Regions from separate parts of the Aureibacillus halotolerans genome, predicted to be linked through region 2. Evidence: riboswitches for the same ligand, from Rfam matches in the RefSeq annotation. Region 2 holds a riboswitch; the other holds the start of a gene.
What was found. A riboswitch is a leader RNA that binds a small molecule or an ion and turns the genes downstream of it on or off. The one in region 2 is predicted to bind FMN.

Region 1: it holds a riboswitch for FMN, as region 2 does, so the genes downstream of both, EV213_RS01930 (DMT family transporter) here and ribD (bifunctional diaminohydroxyphosphoribosylaminopyrimidine deaminase/5-amino-6-(5-phosphoribosylamino)uracil reductase RibD) in region 2, are expected to answer to the same signal.

Annotation. Positions count from the first base shown of each region.
Region 1 covers NZ_SNYJ01000001.1:436,786-439,995, reverse strand. Annotated here, with positions in the region: gene EV213_RS01935 (helix-turn-helix domain-containing protein) at 1-881, shown strand, start outside; gene EV213_RS01930 (DMT family transporter) at 993-1,949, opposite strand; FMN riboswitch at 2,076-2,207, opposite strand; gene EV213_RS01925 (glyoxalase superfamily protein) at 2,526-2,885, shown strand; gene EV213_RS01920 (hypothetical protein) at 2,905-3,114, shown strand.
Region 2 covers NZ_SNYJ01000003.1:160,006-163,215, reverse strand. Annotated here, with positions in the region: gene lysA (diaminopimelate decarboxylase) at 1-292, shown strand, start outside; gene EV213_RS05285 (peptidylprolyl isomerase) at 307-747, shown strand; FMN riboswitch at 855-1,013, shown strand; gene ribD (bifunctional diaminohydroxyphosphoribosylaminopyrimidine deaminase/5-amino-6-(5-phosphoribosylamino)uracil reductase RibD) at 1,174-2,247, shown strand; gene ribE (riboflavin synthase) at 2,279-2,899, shown strand; gene EV213_RS05270 (bifunctional 3,4-dihydroxy-2-butanone-4-phosphate synthase/GTP cyclohydrolase II) at 2,911-3,210, shown strand, end outside.

The sequences.
Region 1 (3,210 bases), on a different contig from region 2:
CCGCTTATCGGTTATGGGTCGAGGAACACGTTGAAACAACGGTGTCCATCGGATTAGGAGATGTAAAGACAGCGTGGAAAGATGTGGTTACATCGGCAAGATCAGCAATCACTGCCCTTGAGTATAAAGCAGTAAAAGGCAGTAACCAGCTGTTGGTTCATAACGAATGCCATTCTCCATCATCGAACGATGTGTATCCAATGTTGAGAGATGTGTCGCGTATGGTTCGCGACTTTGGAGAACTGAACACGGCATGGGAGGCCGCATGGAAGCAATGGTTTGAAAAGATGAAACAGTGCGGTTTGATGCGTTCTGATATTGTTCAGCTTTTTGATTACATGCTCCAATATGCAGACCAGAATATTACGCATTGGAAGGGATCTTCAGCTTGGCGGAAAACGTATCAAGCGCTCCGTTTGTTGAGTCATCGGTTTGAGACGATTGAGGAATTGGAAGCTGAAGGAAGAACGATTTTGCATGAGCTCCATGATGCACTAAAGAACGACAACAATGAACAGCAGCAACTAAATGTCGTTCTGTGCATGAAGCGATACATTGAAACCCATTATGCAAATCCAGACATTTCGTTAGCAATGTTAAGTGATGTCTTTCAAATGAATAGCAAATATGTCAGCCAGCGTTTTAAGGAGGGGACGGGTGAGAAGTTCCTTGATTTTCTGACGAGACTTCGCATGGATGAAGCAAAACGTCTTATGCTCACAACGAACGAAACGATTCAGGACATCAGCTCGAAGGTGGGCTATGTCAATTATATTTCGTTTAACCGTGCATTCAAAAAGGCAATGGGAAAATCCCCTAGCGATTTTCGAAAACAATGCTCGAGCCAAGCTTTGTCAGCGAATCCTCATACCGTGCTTTAATAAAAAAGCGGATGCATTTAGAGGGCATCCGCTTTTGGCCATTTCCAAGAGTTTGCTTCCGATATGCACTCGAAAGCTGTACGTGTAGACTTGATTTGATAAGACAATCTCTTACCTAGTCGGTGATGCAGGAATAGACGATACTGTACCATTCTGAACGGGCGAAGCAGCATCCTTTTGCCTAGAGATGAGGAACAAAGCGATCCATATAAGAAGAAAACCAATCATCTGAGCAAAGGTCACTTCTTGTTGGAAAACGAGCCAGTTGACGAGAAGGCCTGTCATTGGAAAGCTGAGTTCTGCCAGCGTTGCCGTTGATGCTTTCATTGTCCCTAGTCCTTTGTAGTAGAGCATCATGCTTAAGAGACCTGGGAGCAATGCCGAAATAAGCAGATTGACGGCAATCATTGTGAGCGCAGTCGCTTCAGTAGGGAGCGTCCAGGCATCCCGAGAAATGCTGTACAGCAATACGAGCATGGGCAGAGCGAGAAGAAAGCGTAAAGAGGTGACCGTTTCAAACTGTAATTTTTTAAGTAAAATACGCCCCATCACTGTCGCACCGCCCCATAAGACGGCTGCGCCAAGAGAATATAAGCTTCCGACATTTATAACCTCTCCCCAACCATTGAGAGGGAAAGAAAATCCAAACGTTAAGAAATAGGTCCCTACAAGAGCGAGTGGAAACAAAAACGAAAATTGCTTAGGAAGCTTTTCCTTTAACAACACACGTGCCAGAAGGATAGCCGCAATCGGTTGGACCTTTTGAAGCAGCAATACGGCATTCATATCCCCGTAGGTAAGACCTTGCGTAAAGAGCAACGAGGCAACAGCTGACCCACCCCAGGAAATAAATAAGAGGGCGCCAACATCACGCCAATTTAAGCTAGCAAGCTCGTGACGGTGTGCGTATAAAATAGGTGCTGTAACGAGTGCGAGCACGATGTGTTCAATGAGAACAATTTGTGTGGATGTCATTGAATCCAGCAATAGCATCCGGAAAACAGGTGTTGCGCCCCAAAATGCTGCGCCAATCACAATGAGCCAAAATGTGTGATTCCGTTGTTGCATGATGTCTTCAACCCTTTCGGCTGAATACGATCTCGTCGAAAATCAAATCACCCCTGTTCCACGGGAAACAGGGGTGATCAAATAAACGTGTGCACATAATTTTTTGAAATTATAGCCCATGTTTATTGTGATCTTCTCCCATCCGGACTTTAACCGTCGGCTCTGGAATCTCACCAGATCAGTCCTTACTGACGTCATCAATAAGGAGTCGCGGGCTTTCACCGCCGGTCAGGAGTTGCACCTGCCCCGAAGATCCATATTCAATTAAATTTAGTTTATTTGTTAGCTTAATGCTTACTATATGCGCCTTTTTTCATTTTGTCTAGTGGGTTGCTCAGGATTAAACATGCTGAAAAGATGGAGATTCAAGACGGAGAGACAATGAAAGCGCATACGATTATTTTTAGCAATGCAATTTTTGTAATGACGTTATTTAGCAGTGTCCTTCGTCTCCCTAAGAAATAGAAAACCAATGAAGCTATGCCAATGAACATTTTTCTACCTATAGTATAGCGGATAGATGCATCATTCGATAGAATCAACATATGGTATACTGACGAAAAGGAGGTTGATGCAATGAATGCTCCAATACCAATTCTTCGTTTTTTTGATGAAGAGCTAACGAAACATTTTTATTGTGATTTTCTTGGTTTTACAGTTGATTGGACACATCGCTTTGAAGAGGATTTTCCGTTGTATATGCAAGTCTCAAAAGACAAGTGTATTCTTCATTTAAGTGAGCATTATGGTGATTCCTCTCCAGGAGCAGCGTTGCGCATTGAGGTCGGTAATATAGAAACGTTTCAGAAACAACTTTTGGCGCAGCAAGCCTCTTTCGCGCGTCCGGGATTAGAGGATGGACCAGCCGGAGGGAAGGAATGCACGGTTACTGATCCCGCGTACAATCGGCTCGTTTTTTATGAAAACAAGAACTAACATGAAGGAGAGAAATAGAATGGCCCGATCGAAAGCGAAAAAAGTGCGCAGCAAGCGAATTAGAGAGGGGAGAAGAGATCCTGAATTAAATCGAAGCCCTTATGCAGCTGCGGATTTGACAACTCGGAAGACAAAAACGAAAAAAGGCGTCATGTACAAATGCAAACATCAGAATCATCATTCCCATCGAGGAAGCGATGATTCTTTTTTATTGTTTTTGTGCCTGTAACAATTTTTCAATAACAAGGTATCTCCTTTTTAAAAACAGCAAAATCCTATGGTTCATTAGCCAGATGCTATCTGTTGCAAACGCTTGCTTTTTAGT
Region 2 (3,210 bases):
TGCCGGAGCGGATGAAACGGTGTCAATCGCGGGGAAGTGCTGTGAAACAGGCGATATGCTCATATGGGACGTGGCATTGCCGCAATCAAGTGCTGGCGATATTCTTGCCGTTCCGAGCACAGGAGCCTATGGTTATTCAATGGCAAACCATTACAACCGCAACCCACGTCCAGCTGTTGTATTTATCGAAAATGGAGAAGCGTTTACTGCCATACGAAGAGAAACCTATGAGGACTTGACACAATTTGACCTCACACTGCGCAATTACAAAAAAACAGAAACAACGATTTGATAGGAGAGATACTTATGGCAAAAACAGTAACGATGACACTAGAGAACGGTAAAAAACTTACGATTGAGCTTTATCCAGAAGAGGCACCGAAAACAGTCGAAAACTTTGAATCATTGATTAAAAAAGGTTTTTACGATGGATTGACGTTCCACCGTGTTATTCCAGGTTTTGTATCACAAGGGGGATGCCCACTTGGTACAGGCACAGGAGATGCGGGCTACACGATCGCATGTGAAGCTGAAAATAATGTTCATAAGCATGTTCCCGGCGCACTTTCAATGGCTCACGCGGGCAAAGACACTGGAAGCTGTCAGTTTTTTATCGTGCATGAGGCTCAGCCACATTTGGATGGGGTTCATACCATTTTTGGTCAAGTGACAGAAGGTCTTGATGCAGCATTGGCAATGGAAAACGGCGATAAAATGGCGACAGTGACTGTTGATGGAGATGCGTAAGAAAAACATTACTTTGTTTTTAGTGCTTCTCCTTGGCTCAATGTTGTGGGGAGCTATCTATATTTTGTTCCTAATGCCGAAGTAATTCGGACAAACCAAACAATTGAATAAACCTTCGGGGCAGGGTGAAATTCCCTACCGGCGGTGATGGATCTGACATTTAGTTGTATCCTCAGTCCGTGACCCGTAACGCACGTAAGTGTGTTGCGGTGGACCTGGTGAAATTCTGGGACCGACAGTGAAAGTCTGGATGGGAGAAGGTTATGCAAAAGCGTTTAGCGCCTGAGAAAGGCTTCTTTATGCTACGCTTTTATTGCTTCGTACAGCACGCACAGGATGTGTATGCTTTATTTTCGATGCGAAATCCAACGCCCCGAACCGATTAGGTTTGTAGGCGTTTTTTTTATTTGAATTGAGGTGAAATCAATGAACGATGAACACTTTATGACGATTGCGTTGCAAATGGCTGCTATGGCGACAGGGCAGACGTCACCGAACCCTCTAGTCGGCTGTGTTGTCGTTAAAGACAATTCAATCGTAGGAACGGGTGCTCATTTACGAGCCGGTCGTGCACATGCTGAAGTCAATGCGCTTCAAATGGCTGGCGAGGATGCGAACGGCGCAACCATATACGTGACGCTTGAGCCTTGCAGCCATACTGGGCGGACGCCACCGTGCTGTGAAGCGATTATTAAGGCTGGTGTAGCGCGTGTTGTGATTGCTAGCATGGATTCAAATCCGCTTGTAGCTGGGAAAGGTGTGACATGGCTTAAGAGGGCTGGAGTAAGTGTGGAAACAGGGGTGCTCGAGAAAGAGGCCACCCAATTAAATCGAATGTTTATGCATCATATCTCTGCAAAAAAACCTTATACTACGCTTAAGTTTGCAGCAAGCCTCGATGGCAAGATTGCCACGGCAATGGGGGAGAGCCAGTGGATTACTGGGGAACGAGCACGTCGTGACGGCTGGAAGGAACGCTCTCTCCACGATGGCATCCTCGTTGGCATTCAAACGGTGTTAGCCGATCAACCAGCGCTGACAACGAGAGGGGTTGGGACAAAAACACCAACTCGAATTGTTTTGGACAGTCACTTAAAGCTGCCAATAAATGCGACGATCGTCACAGATCAAATGGCGCCAACGTGGGTGCTGACAAACAGAGATGTCTCAGATGAGAAGGTCAACACATTGGAAGCGTTAGGAATTCGGGTGATCAAGACCGATCCACATCAGCTTGATGTATGGTTGCCTTTGCTATATGAATATGGCATCACTTCGCTTTATGTGGAAGGGGGAGCACGCGTCCTCGGAAGTTTCTTAACGTCAGGTAATTATCAACGTGTGGTCGCCTATCTAGCTCCAATGCTGCTCGGCGGAGACAACGCCTTGTCTAGCTTTGGTGGTAAAGGCATAGATTCGTTAGCAAACACAACGAGGCTTCACTTTAAGCAGACAGAGCAAATTGGCGAGGACTTAAAAATCGTGTTGGAGTCATTCTAAAATATGGTCTAACCTAAAAGGAGGAGTTCCATTGTTTACAGGCATCATTGAAGAAATTGGTCACGTGCTTCACCTTACAAAAGAGACGCACAGCTGCTCACTCACAATCGCTGCGAATACGGTGCTCACAGAAACGGAGTTAGGAGACAGCATTTCAGTTAACGGTGTTTGTTTAACTGTCATTGAGATAATGGACACGTCATTTACTGTTGATGTTATGCCTGAGACCCTAAAAGCGACAACGATAGGAGCTCTAGTTTCAGGAGCTCATGTTAATTTAGAAAGGGCCATGAGTGCCAAAGGGCGTTTTGGAGGTCATTTTGTTAGTGGACACGTTGATGGTGTCGGTACAATTGTTGATGTGACTCCAGAATCAAATGCCACCTACGTCAAGATTGCTTTGCCTGATGATTTGGCAAAGTATATGGCCTTAAAAGGATCGGTCGCGATTGACGGCACTAGTCTCACCTTATTTGGGGCAGACGACACGACTATTCTGCTCTCACTCATTCCTCATACGTCGGAGTACACGGTCCTTGGACGAAAAAAACGAGGAGACAGCGTCAATATTGAAGCAGACATGCTGATGAAGTATACCGAAAAATTGCTGCAGTTTCCCGTAACACATAAAGAAGTAGAAATAGAAGCGTAGGAGGAACCAGCATGTTTTGTACTGTTGAAGAGGCGGTAAGAGAATTACAACAAGGCAAAGTAATTATTGTTTGTGATGACGAGACACGTGAAAATGAGGGCGATTTTGTTGCACTTGCCAGCCACATCACTCCGGAGACTATTAATTTTATGGCTAAGGAAGGCCGAGGTCTGATCTGCTTGCCGGTGCATGAATCGATTGCGAATCGACTACATTTTCAGCCGATGACGGACACCAATTCGGACCATCATCGTACTGCATTTACCGTAAGTGTCGATCACCGATCCAATTCAACTGGTATTTCGGCGTTT